4 regions of the Paenibacillus sp. IHB B 3415 genome follow, and region 2 is predicted to be linked to each of the others. Evidence: riboswitches for the same ligand, from Rfam matches in the RefSeq annotation. Region 2 holds a riboswitch; each other region holds the start of a gene.
What was found. Region 2 has a riboswitch for thiamine pyrophosphate ahead of QW71_RS37420 (thiamine phosphate synthase). Riboswitches for the same ligand answer to the same signal wherever they lie in the genome.
Positions count from the first base shown of each region.

Region 1 (3,263 bases), on a different contig from region 2:
GGTTTGTCTATATAATTAGTGAACGGACAATTGTCCGTTATCGCATTTCATAGTCTACGGACAATTGTCCGATGTGTCAAATGTTTTATATGATTTTCTGCAAACAACACACAAGTTACCAGTGAATCACTGCGAGGCTAGAAGATACGTCAATTCGTCACAATTGATTCGTTTGCTTGAACAAGCTGAAATAATGCATTTTATACAACAATTTGGGATTTAGGCCGATCGAATGAGGGAATTGTTGTATTATGGGCAGGATTCACTTTATATGAAAGGGGACATCATGAAAAAAACAGAAACAGAAGTTGAACCTGTAACATCAGCAGTTCCCGAGAACACAGACAACACAGACAACACAGATAACACAGTGAACGCAGACAACGCTGCAAAAGAACCCGCCGATCCTTATATGCAGCGGATTCTCGAAGCCGCCCGCCAGTTGTTCACCGAGAGCGGACTCGAAGCTGTGAGTATGTACGGCATCGCCAAACGGGCCGGCATAGGACAGGGATCGCTCTACCGCCGCTTCACCGATAAGGGCGAAATCTGTTCGGCTCTGCTGCTGGACAGCACCGAGCAGTTTCTGTCGGGGATGGAACAGCAGCTTGCTGCCAGCGCCGGTGAAACGGCTGCCCTCGCGCATCTGCAGAGCAGCATTGAGCAGGTCGTTGGTTTCATTGAGCAATATGCGGAGCTCTTGAATATGATCAAATCCGAATTCACCGGCAAGAAGCAGCTTACCCAGTTCGAACATCCTTTTTTCCTGCGGCTCGGGAGGATTATGAGTGAACTTCTGCACCGCGCATCCGCGAATGGAGAGATTATCGGGATCGATCCCCGCTTCGCTGCCACAGCGCTGATCTCTGTACTTAGTCCTGATCTTTACCTGTATGAACAGAAACGGAACGGCTCCTCCAAAGAGGAAATCTCGCGGGGAATTGTTGCATTGTTCATAACCGGCCTCTCCAAGCGCTGAACACAGGCTCTTTACAAGCGGGGGAATTATGGTATATTAAGTACCAATTACGAATTCAATAGCACCTGTTATTTCACTAGGGGAGTCGGCCGACTGAGACGGAGCTTAAGCTCCGGACCCTTGGAACCTGATCTGGATCATACCAGCGGAGGGAAGTGGAGCAGAATGTATCAGCGGTTCCGCGTCTTTGCAAACTGACTGTACCTTCAGGCCCATTCATTTCCTCCGGAAATGGATGGGTCTTTCTTGTTTTCGTAGCGTAATCACTTTTCCCTAAGGAGGCTTGCTTCCCCATCCTATGATCAACATCGCTAACCTGTCCTATTCTTTCGGCGCAGCTTCAAGGGCTCCGGTCTTCTCCGGAATCTCCATGAAGGTCCGCCGCGGGGAGTTCATCTCCGTCGTGGGTGCCAGCGGCTGCGGCAAAAGCACGCTGTTCAAAATTATCGCCGGCCTGCTGGAACCCGGCAGCGGCGAGGTTGCCCTGCACGGGCAACCGCCTAATAACGCCTCGGAGCGGCTCGGCCAGGTCGGCTATATGCCGCAGCGGGATCTCCTGCTGCCCTGGAGAACCGTACTGGACAATTGCCTGTTGCCCTGGGAACTGAAGCGGAGCGGCTCCAAAGAGGAAGCCGTTATTCAGATCCGCAGCATGCTGCAGCAGTTCGGCCTTGGTGAGACCGGGGCTGCATATCCGCATGAGCTGTCGGGCGGCATGCGCCAGCGGGTTGCGGTACTCCGCACCATTGCCGCCGGGAATGAGCTGCTCCTGCTGGACGAGCCGTTCGGGGCACTGGACGCCATAACCAAACGGGAGCTTCACCGCTGGCTGCTGGAATTATGGTCGGGACTGGACAAGACTGTGCTGTTCATTACCCATGACCTTGAAGAAGCGCTTCTGCTTAGTGACCGTATCTATCTGATGACCGGCGGTGCCGGGGGCGGTATGCAGGAGTTCATCACCGGTCTGCCCCGCCCCAGACATCATAGTCTGAATTACGAACCGCAGTTTGTTGCCCTGCGGCAGGATTTGGAGCTGAAGCTGTATGACAACCGTCTTCTATAGAAGATTGTTGCGGGAGTACAGCCCGGCTATTCTGCTTGTGCTGCTGATTCTTGCGGTCTGGGAAACGGTGTCCCGGCTGGGGTTGATTCCTCCGTTCATCCTGCCGGCTCCCACGGCCATCTGGAACGCTCTGATGGAGGAGCGGCATTTGCTCTTCGGTGTGCACCTGCCCGCAACGCTGCTTGAGGTACTAACAGGCTTCGCTCTGTCCGTCTTCTGCGGCAGTCTGCTGGGAACGGGCATGCATCTGTTCAGGCCACTGGCCAAAGCGCTGTATCCGCTGCTGATTATCAGCCAGACGATTCCGCTGGTTGCCCTCTCTCCCCTGTTTATCATGTGGTTCGGCTACACCTTGTGGAGTAAGGTTGCCGTAGTGTTCCTGACCGCCTTCTTCCCGGTGGTTGTCGGCACCTACGACGGGCTGGGCAAGAATACGGAGCAGTACCGTGAGCTATTGTTGACGCTTGGCGCGAACCGCTGGCAGATTCTCCGCAAGGCTGCTGTTCCGCTGGCCCTGCCGTCCTTTTTCTCCGGACTGAAGCTGTCGGTGGTGTACTGCGTCATTGGCGCTACCATCGGCGAATGGCTTGGAGGCAGCCGGGGGCTCGGTTATTTCAGCCGGAGAATGGCCGGCAATCTGCAGAGTGCCGAGATGTTTGCCGCTGTTGTGCTGCTGTCCGCCCTTGGGATCACTTTGTTTCTGTGTATTGCTACGCTCGAGAAGTTATTTCTGAAGAAAAGAGGACGTTATTCATGACTCCAATCCGCTATAACCGTTATCACTACACCCGTAGTACTCAACCTTATAAGTTGCTGCCTTATGTATTGCTCCTGTCTGTTCTTTTGGTGCTGCCGGGCTGCGCCGGCAATAACGGACCGGCTGGCTCCGGCTCATCATCGGCATCATCCGCTCCGACGGCAACCGCAGACGGTACAGCCCATAAGCTGACGATCATGCTCGACTGGTATCCGAACGCCGTTCATTCCTTTTTGTACGCGGCACAGAGTGAGGGGTATTTTGCCGAAGAGGGGCTTGATGTTGAGATACAGATGCCTGCCGACAGCAACGACGCGCTGAAGCTGGTAGCTGCCGGACAAGTCGATCTGGCACTCAGCTACCAGCCGCAGGTGCTGATGGCCCGGGGAGAGCAGATTCCGGTCAAATCCGTCGCCGCTCTGGTACGGCATCCCCTGAACCATCTCATGGTTTCCGCAGAC
Region 1 covers NZ_JUEI01000051.1:74,807-78,069, forward strand. The annotation lists gene QW71_RS21795 (TetR/AcrR family transcriptional regulator) at 287-979, shown strand; TPP riboswitch at 1,048-1,150, shown strand; gene QW71_RS21800 (ABC transporter ATP-binding protein) at 1,263-2,045, shown strand; gene QW71_RS21805 (ABC transporter permease) at 2,026-2,802, shown strand; gene QW71_RS21810 (ABC transporter substrate-binding protein) at 2,799-3,263, shown strand, end outside.
Region 1: linked by a shared signal. The riboswitch ahead of QW71_RS21800 (ABC transporter ATP-binding protein) and the one ahead of QW71_RS37420 (thiamine phosphate synthase) in region 2 are both predicted to bind thiamine pyrophosphate.

Region 2 (3,263 bases):
CAGCTTCCCTATGTGGTAAGTAAAATAACGTAAAGCGATTTTTGCTAGGTAAGTATGATGCATAAACACCAGACTTTTAGCCATCCTAACATGATTAGTAAAACAGTATAATGGTACAGCGAAAGGAGAATGGATTATGCCAGACACCAGCAAACAACCCGTCAAAACCCTGCCTCCGCAGGTACAGGACCAGCAGCCCGGAATTGAAAGCGAGATGAACCCGCTTCCGGAGTTTGAAACCTCGGCTTACAAGGCAGCAGGCAAGCTGCTGGGCAAGGCCGCGCTCATTACCGGAGGGGACAGCGGAATCGGTCGTGCGGTTGCCGTTCATTTTGCCAAAGAAGGCGCAGATGTAGTGATATCCTATCTGAATGAGCATGAAGATGCGGAAGAAACCAAACGTCAGGTGGAACAGGAGGGGCGGAAGTGTATTCTGATCTCCGGTGATATCGGGGTTGAGGCCTTCTGTCAGGATCTGATTAATAAAACCATTGAGGGACTCGGCAAGCTGGACATCCTGATTAACAATGCGGCAGAGCAGCATCCGCAGGAGACTATTGAGGACATTACCGCCGAGCAGCTGGAGCGGACGTTCCGGACGAATATATTCTCCATGTTCTATCTGACCAAGGCAGCGATGCCCCATCTCAAAAAAGGCTCCACGATCATCAACACTACGTCTATCACGGCGTACCGCGGCAGCCCGCAGCTGCTGGACTATTCGTCCACCAAAGGAGCAATTCTCAGCTTCACCCGCTCCCTGTCGATGAATCTCGCAGACAAAGGCATCCGCGTGAACGCGGTAGCACCGGGACCGATCTGGACGCCGCTGATTCCGTCTACGTTTGACGCGAAGAAGGTCAGTGAATTCGGCGGCACCCAGCCGATGAAGCGTCCGGGACAGCCCGAAGAGCTGGCACCGGCTTATGTGTATCTGGCTTCTGACGACTCCTCCTATGTGAGCGGTCAGGTCATGCATGTGAACGGCGGCGAGATCGTTAACGGCTGACCATTGGCACTGCTTTGTAAGCCGGATAAGTTTATACAGGTTTAAGGCATCCAAGGTTCAACAGGTGAAAAGTCAGCCGGAAGGCTGGCTTTTTTGCCGTTTAAACCCGCTGGATTTAATAACTGAATCTATTAAAGAATAGCTCTTACAGGAATAATATGCTAATATACAAACTGCAAGAACAATAGAATATGAACGATCACTAGGGGTGCCGCAAGGCTGAGACGAACATATCTGTTCGGACCCTTTGAACCTGATCTGGTTTATACCAGCGTAGGGAAGTGGAGAATGAATAATGCAGCGGGGGTAACGGCTTACCCGGTATTCCTGCTTATATTCCGGACTGCTTCCTGATACAGGGGGCGGTCTTTTTGTATTTTCCGGAATGCCGTATAGAGGGAAGGTGAAGGTGCTGAAAGAAATCCATTTGATCTCGGATGGGAGGCTGAATCCGGAGCAGTTTGCCGGTTTGGCTGCTGCTGTACATAACATGGTGGATTATATCCATCTCCGGGAAAAAGCCCTGACCGCACGGGAGCTTCTGGCTGCCGCAGAGCGGTTGCTGCAAGCGGGGGTTCCTCCCTCTAAGCTGGTCATTAATGACCGGATAGATGTGGCTCTGGCAGCAGGGGCAGCCGGTGTCCAATTGGCCTGGCACAGTCTGCCGCCTGCCGGGGCGCGCGGCATTGCCCCGGGCCTGCGGCTGGGCAGGTCAGTGCACTCCTCGGAGGAAGCGGCACGCGCCGGACGGCAGGGAGCGGACTTCTGTCTGTATGGACATGTATTCCCCACGGCCTGCAAGCCCGGACAGCGGGAACGGGGCCTGGAGCAGCTGGAAGTGGCCGTCCGCTGCAGCAGTATACCGCTGATTGCTATCGGAGGCATCACACCGGGTAATACCGGACCAGTTCTATTGAAAGGTGCTGCCGGAATAGCCGTAATGTCCGGGATATGCGGAGCGACGGACCCTGCTGGCGCCGCTGAGGCCTACAGATCATCCGTTCAGGCCGCAGCGTATGCTGAAGTCCTGAATGAAGCCCCCTTACCGGGCAAAGGAGGTGAACTGGAATGAATTTGACCGTTAACGGCCACAGAGGAAGGTATGATGAGAGCTGCCGGACGCTGGCTGATCTTCTGGCCCGGCCTGAGTGGGCCGGGAAGCTGGTTATTGTGGAGCTGAATGGCGAGCTTGCCGGCAGAGAGGTTTATGAAGATACATTGCTGAATGAAGGTGACCGAGTTGAGCTGGTTCATTTTGTCGGCGGAGGCTAGGGGGCCTTGCACGCGCAGCAGACGGAACAATGCAGATACGTAATTTAGCTTAAGGCAGTGACTTATCACAGGAGGCGATATGATGCAAGATCCTTTGGTTATCGGAGGAGTTACTTTAACGAGCAGACTGTTCATCGGGACCGGAAAATACAGCCGCAACACCCTTATTCCTGAAGTGATTGCCCGTTCGGGTTCACAAGTCATTACGGTTGCCCTGCGCCGGGTAGATCCGGAGAGCAAGGACAATATTATCAGCCATATTCCTTCCCACATGACGCTGCTGCCCAATACCTCCGGTGCACGCACCGCAGAGGAAGCCGTACGCATTGCCAGGCTGGCGAAGTCGGCGGGACTGGGTAATTGGGTGAAGATCGAGGTTATCAATGATCAGAAATATCTGCTGCCTGATAATACCGAGACGATCAGAGCGACAGAAATTCTAGCTGCGGAGGGTTTCGTTGTTCTGCCTTACATGAGCCCTGATCTGTCAGCCGCACTCCGGCTGAAGGAGGCGGGAGCTGCAGCCGTCATGCCGCTGGGAGCGCCAATCGGCTCTAACCGCGGGCTGCAGACCAAGGAGCTGATCCGGATTCTGATATCAGAAACGGGTCTGCCCATCATCGTGGATGCCGGTATTGGCAGACCCTCCGAGGCTGCTGAGGCGATGGAAATGGGCGCAGCCGCTGTGCTGCTGAATACGGCAATTGCCACCGCCCGGGACCCGCAGCTGATGGCGGAGGCATTCCGCGAAGCGGTGTCGGCGGGGCGGAAGGCCTATCTGGCCGGGCTGGGGCCGGTGGAAGAGACAGCCGCAGCTTCTTCGCCGCTGACCGGATTTCTGGCCTGACTGATGCTGTTTAAGAAGAGGGAGGAAGGACATGAGCTTTTATGATAGGCTGACCCGGCTGGACAAGCTTCCCTACGAGGGGGGATGGAAGCAGTACACTGCGCTCGATGTGAAGCGGGCGCTTCGTCTGGAGCA
Region 2 covers NZ_JUEI01000081.1:17,429-20,691, forward strand. The annotation lists gene QW71_RS29215 (SDR family oxidoreductase) at 137-1,009, shown strand; TPP riboswitch at 1,204-1,306, shown strand; gene QW71_RS37420 (thiamine phosphate synthase) at 1,419-2,081, shown strand; gene thiS (sulfur carrier protein ThiS) at 2,078-2,281, shown strand; gene QW71_RS29230 (thiazole synthase) at 2,364-3,128, shown strand; gene thiH (2-iminoacetate synthase ThiH) at 3,160-3,263, shown strand, end outside.

Region 3 (3,263 bases), on a different contig from region 2:
CGCAGAAGAAGGATGCAGAGTTTATCTGGAAGCAGTTCATCGGCAGCCTGTATCCGGATGTACCGTTATTCCGCAATGACGGCGGCTGGTGTGCGGCACTGGAGTATCTGACTGCCAGGCTGCACGGTAGTCCGGTCACTTTCCGCGAGGCGGCACAGCGTTACGGCGTCTCGGTCTCCATGGTAAGCCGTTATGCACGGCGGATCGACAGTGAATGCGATACCCAGGGCATGCTGCCGGGAACGGACGGCTTGTCGCCGTCCACCAACAATATTTGAACCCTTTTTTCAAATATAAGGATCTATATGTTTCTCACGATAACTTATCCTTATATTTCTCGCTGAAACGGTACCGTCCTAATAAAAGGACGATAAAGCCGTTTCCACTTGTAAATACAAACCTACTTGTAAGGAGGCAATGTAATGTACAAAACGATTGTAATCGGAACAGGCCCGGCCGGGCTGACTGCCGCGATTTATCTGGCGCGTGCGAACCTGAGCCCGCTCGTAATTGAAGGCTTGCAGCCGGGAGGACAGCTGACAACGACGACAGAAGTGGAGAACTTTCCAGGCTTCCCTGAAGGGATTCTGGGTCCTGATCTGATGGACAACATGCGTAAGCAGGCCGAACGCTTCGGCGCTGAATTCAAGAATGGCTGGGTGGAGTCGGTTGACTTCTCACAGCGTCCGTTCAAGGTGACTGTAGACGGAATGGGTGTACTGGAAGCGGAGTCGGTCATTATTTCGACCGGCGCCTCCGCCAGATACCTGGGTATCCCGGGTGAGCAGGAGAATGTAGGACGCGGGGTCAGCACCTGTGCGACCTGTGACGGATTCTTTTTCCGTAACAAAAAGATTGTCGTGGTCGGCGGCGGCGATTCCGCGATGGAGGAAGCCAGCTTCCTGACCCGCTTTGCTTCCAGCGTAACGCTGGTTCACCGCCGTCCGGAGCTGCGTGCTTCGAAGATCATGCAGGACCGCGCACGCGACAACAGCAAGGTGTCATGGGCACTGAACCGCACGCCGCTTGAGGTAACCGTCGGCGATACCGGAGTTAAGGGCATCACCGTCCTTAACAATGAGACGGGACTTACCGAGCTGGTGGAAGCGGATGGTGTATTTGTCGCTATCGGACATACACCGAATACCGCTTTCTTAGGCGGGCAGATTAACACCGATGCGAATGGCTATATAGTGGTTAACCCGGGCACCACAGAGACGAATATTCCCGGCGTATTCGCTTGCGGCGACGTGCAGGATACGCGTTACCGCCAAGCTATATCGGCAGCCGGAACCGGCTGTATGGCCGCCATGGATGCCGAGAAGTTCCTGGAAGGCACGATGGTGCATGACTGGAGCGAATCGCTCGATAAATAACCGGAGAAGGTTCTTGTTATTTACGGGTTTACAAAAAAAACCTATACCAGTAGAATGTATTTAATTAGATAAGATACCCACTAGGGGAGCCTGAATAGGCTGAGACGGGAAAAGTGAATTTCCGGACCCTTGAACCTGATCTGGATCATACCAGCGTAGGAAAGTGGAGTCGGACCTTTTTTTGAATACAGTCTTATTGGGCTGTTCCTTTGATAAAGCCGCTCCAGGTGGAGCGGCTTTTTGACTTGCAAGAATTCATATGCCTTGTGCTATACATGATTCTTCGGCTTAGTCTGCTGCGTGAAATCTTATCTGATTGGCTCATAGAGCGAAGAGGAGGAGATTAGAATGCCAGAAATGATGAAGAACGAAGAGGTGGACCTTTCCCGATTTCCTGCAAGCCGCAAAGTGTATGTAGAGGGCTCGCGCCCGGATATTCAGGTTCCGATGCGGGAGATCAGCCTCAGCAGAACTGAGGGCGTTGCCGGGGAAGAGGAGAACGAACCGCTGCGTGTCTATGACACCAGCGGAATTTACACCGATGCTGCGCAAGAGGCTGACATTCGGAGGGGGCTGCCGCCGCACCGTTTATGCTGGATTGCGGAGCGTGGCGATTCGGAGGAATACACCGGAAGAGCTGTGCAGCCGGAGGATAATGGAATCCGCAGGGGCGGGCCGCCCGCAGAGGCTTATCCAGGGCTGCAGCGGAGTCCCCTGCGGGCACATGCGGGCCGCAATGTTACCCAGCTGCATTATGCGCGGCAAGGGATCATTACATCGGAAATGGAGTATATCGCGATCCGCGAGAATACCCGGCCGGAATTCGTAAGGGATGAGGTAGCCGCCGGACGGGCCATTATTCCGGCCAACATCAATCATCCCGAGAGCGAGCCGATGATTATTGGCCGTAACTTCCTGGTTAAGATCAATGCGAACATCGGAAATTCTGCGGTGTCTTCTTCTATTGAAGAGGAAGTGGAGAAGATGCGGTGGGCGACCCGCTGGGGGGCCGACACCATCATGGACCTCTCCACCGGCTCCAAGATTCATACCACCCGTGAATGGATTACACGCAATTCTCCTGTGCCTGTCGGCACGGTGCCCTTATACCAGGCGCTCGAAAAGGTGAACGGCATAGCCGAGGATTTAACCTGGGAGCTCTATCGCGACACGCTGATTGAGCAGGCGGAGCAGGGGGTCGATTACTTCACCATTCATGCCGGGGTGCTACAGCGCTATATTCCGCTGACTGCCGGAAGAATGACGGGAATCGTATCACGGGGCGGCTCGATTATGGCCGCTTGGTGCCTTGCCCATCAGCAGGAGAACTTTCTGTACACACACTTCGAAGCTATATGTGAGATTATGAAGACGTATGATGTGGCCTTCTCTCTGGGGGACGGACTTCGTCCGGGTTCTATTGCAGATGCCAATGACGAAGCTCAATTCGCTGAGCTGGAGACGCTGGGAGAGCTGACAGCGCTGGCCTGGAAGCACGATGTTCAGGTAATGGTTGAGGGTCCGGGGCATGTGCCGATGCACAAGATTAAGGAGAATATGGACAAGCAGCTCGAGATTTGCCGGGAAGCCCCTTTTTACACCCTGGGTCCGCTCACTACCGATATTGCACCCGGTTATGATCATATCACTTCAGCCATCGGGGCGGCGATGATCGGCTGGATCGGGACGGCTATGCTGTGTTACGTTACACCCAAGGAGCATTTAGGTCTGCCTAACAAGAATGACGTGCGCGAGGGAGTCATTACCTACAAGATCGCTGCACATGCCGCAGACCTCGCCAAGGGGCATCCGGGTGCACAGGACAGGGATAATGCGCTGTCCAAGGCGCGGTTCGAGTTTCGCTGGCGAGACCAGTTCCATCTCTCT
Region 3 covers NZ_JUEI01000044.1:22,253-25,515, forward strand. The annotation lists gene QW71_RS19665 (lipopolysaccharide assembly protein LapB) at 1-278, shown strand, start outside; gene trxB (thioredoxin-disulfide reductase) at 423-1,376, shown strand; TPP riboswitch at 1,449-1,555, shown strand; gene thiC (phosphomethylpyrimidine synthase ThiC) at 1,725-3,263, shown strand, end outside.
Region 3: linked by a shared signal. The riboswitch ahead of thiC (phosphomethylpyrimidine synthase ThiC) and the one ahead of QW71_RS37420 (thiamine phosphate synthase) in region 2 are both predicted to bind thiamine pyrophosphate.

Region 4 (3,263 bases), on a different contig from region 2:
AGCGGTGAGAAAAGCATATTTGATCAGCTCGATCATCTGGAATTCAGCGAGGCTGAACTTGCACTGAACGGATTGCTGGGGGAGCCTGAGTCCAGCCCGGTACCCGGGTCTAAAGAAGAGATTGCCTCACTTGAGCGGATCAAGAGCCGTACCCTCGCCCTTATTCAGACTGAACCGGCGCCTGAACTGCCTGCTGCTGTCCGCAAGCCGCGGCGGCGTACGGCTATTGGAGCGGCGGCGGCCGCGATCCTTATGGCCGCAGGCCTGCTGTCGTTCTCCCCTGACGTCCAGGCAGGTCTAAAGCAAGCCCTTAGCTTCCTGCCCGGCTTCGGCACTGTTCTGGAAAGCAGCCCGGACAGTCAGCTTTATGTTCTGGAGAAGCCTTACACTGCTGCCATAGGCAAGGGAAAGCTGATAGTTCATGCCATACTTTTGCAGGAGAACAGCGGGACCATTACGCTGCGGGGACAACTGACTCCCGTCATTACTGAATTTCAGGCAGACATCGGAGGGGACCGTTATACCTTTACTTCCAATATGCGGTCTTCTGCATCCGGAGACTGGTATGCAAGCTACAGCGCTGCACTTCCCGGAAATTTGGAGCTTGAAACCGCTGAACCGGTTACTCTGTATATCAATGGAGCAGCAGTCGGGCCACTGGTGCTTCAAGCACCGGTGACCGCCGATGATCTGCAGCATTTAGGCGCAAGTGATGTGCACCAGGATGTGCGGATTACGGCTTTTCCGGTACGTCTGGATGACGGGCTTGTCCGCGTCGAATTAGTTCCGGCCCTTCCAGATTCGTTCTCCGCCGTCCATTCTTATTCACTGGAGCCGCTGGTATCCTGGAATGACCTGTATGTCGAGAATGAAGAGGGTGTCAAAGCGAAGGTTGAACCTCCTTCAACTATGGTCTACCCGTCGGAGTTCTCGTTCCGGGAATTGGCATCAGCTGAAGAACAGTCTTACAGGGTCGTCATCCCTTACATCGAAATAGCGGAACGGAAGGCACTCTCCCGGGAGGTCGTTCTGCCGCTGCCCGCCAGCGGGGAGAGTGCGCCTCTCCACATTACCGCTGAGATCGCCGGTTACCCGGTAGAATTCACCCGCATTGAGCGCAGCAGCGGGACGGCTGTCAGTGTTGATGTGGATATGAATTTTGATCCCGAAGCGGCAAAGTCACTGACGCATTTCTTCATCCGCTATCCGGGTTCTGGGGACAAATATTCATACGGCTGGCAGGATACCGAGACATTCCCAAGAATCTTGAAGACTCTTCTTCTGGATGCAGAGCCCGGCGCGGATACGCTGCGTTTTAGAATGTCGGAGCCTCTATTCCTGCTCAAAGGCCCCTGGATTCTGCCGCTAAAGCTCGAAGATTAGGACGGGGAGACTGGACAACCGCAAGAGCGGCGTCTATAATACACCGTAAGAACATAGCAATACCCGTGAACTTCATAGAACCAGGGGTGCTGGAATTGGCCGGCTGAGATTGTATCCCACAAGATACTGACCCTTATACCTGATCTGGATAATGCCAGCGTAGGAATCTTCATTTAACTTGAACCCCTTCATGGGCCTGAAGTTGAACTCACCTTGCGCAAATAACTGGCGTCCCGGTCTCCGGGGCGCTTTTTGGTATGGGTTACTCTGAATTTTGGAAGACTAGGGATTGCTGGAAGGAGAGAGAAGAGAAATGGGAGTCAAAAAAGTATTACCGCTGCTGCTTAGCTCTATGCTTGTGCTCGTGATGGCCGGATGCGGCAACGGGAACGTCAACCCGGGCAGCAATGCCGGAGGCAGCACACCTGCCGCCGGGAACAGCACCGCTGCACCTGAAGCAACCGCAGCCGCCAGTACCACCGACGCGCCTAAAGAGCTGACCCCGGTTAAGATTGCGCTGGACTGGACGCCGAACACGAATCACACCGGCCTGTATACCGCCAAGGAGCTGGGATATTACGCTGAGGAAGGTCTTGACGTGGAGATCGTGCAGCCGGGTGCTGCCGGATCTGACACCATGGTTACTTCCGGTGAAGCCCAGTTTGGCATCAGTGCACAGGAGGCGCTCACCCTGGCCCGCCTGCAGGATGTGCCGCTCGTATCCATCGCCGCAATCATTCAGCATAATACCTCCGGCTTTGCCGCTCCGAAGGACCGCAACATTAAGACGCCAAAAGACTTCGAAGGCAAAACCTACGGAGGCTGGGGCTCTCCAGCGGAAGAAGCAGCTATGAAAGCCATCATGGACCCCGATGGCGGAGACGTCTCCAAAGTGAAATTGGTGAATATCGGCGAAGCTGACTTCTTCACTGCGGTGAAACGCGATATCGACTTTGCCTGGATCTTCTACGCCTGGACCGGGATCGAAGCCGAGCTGCGCGGCGAGCCGCTGGATATGCTGTACCTGAAGGATTATGCGCCGCAGCTGGATTACTACACACCGGTGCTGACCACCAGTGAGAAGGAAATCGCCGAGCATCCGGAAGTGGTGAAGGCTTTCCTCAAAGCTACGTCGAAAGGATACCAATACGCGATCGACCATCCGGAAGAAGCGGCCACGGTCCTGTCCGATGCAGTGCCTGATCTTGATCCCGAGCTGGTGCTGGCCAGCCAGAAATGGCTCAGCCCGAAATACAAGGACGATGCCGCCCGCTGGGGTGAGCAGAAGCTTGAAATCTGGCAGAATTACGCAGAGTGGATGTACGGCCTGAAGCTGCTGGATAAACCGCTGGATGCCGCAAGTACATTTACGAATGAATTTTTGCCGGAAGGCCAGTAAACACCGAGTGGAATAATACTGACACTAACTCACATGAGAGGAATGAATAATAAATGGCTAATACACTGCTTAGCATTCAGGTAATTCCCAAGACTCCAAACAATGAGGATTCGATCCCTTACGTGGACACTGCGATTGAGGTAATTCAGAAGTCGGGGGTTAAACATCAGGTGAATCCGCTTGATACTACCATGGAAGGCGAGCTCACGGAGCTGCTGGAAGTTGTACGCCAGATGCATGAGGCACTGATTGCCTCCGGCAGCCCGAGCGTGATCTCCCAGATCAAGATCGCCCATAATCCCAGCGGCATTAGCATGGACAAGCTGACGGAGAAATACCGGCCGTGAGAAGCACCTGGAGACAAATCTGGCCGCCCCTTGTGGCGGTCATCTTTTTTCTGGGCGCATGGCAAATTGCGGTATCGGTGTTCCATATCCCGGCCTGGCAGCTGCCGAGCCCGTCCGATATCGCGCGTGAATCA
Region 4 covers NZ_JUEI01000027.1:95,349-98,611, reverse strand. The annotation lists gene QW71_RS14935 (hypothetical protein) at 1-1,383, shown strand, start outside; TPP riboswitch at 1,456-1,566, shown strand; gene QW71_RS14930 (ABC transporter substrate-binding protein) at 1,697-2,782, shown strand; gene QW71_RS14925 (MTH1187 family thiamine-binding protein) at 2,836-3,129, shown strand; gene QW71_RS14920 (ABC transporter permease) at 3,126-3,263, shown strand, end outside.
Region 4: linked by a shared signal. The riboswitch ahead of QW71_RS14930 (ABC transporter substrate-binding protein) and the one ahead of QW71_RS37420 (thiamine phosphate synthase) in region 2 are both predicted to bind thiamine pyrophosphate.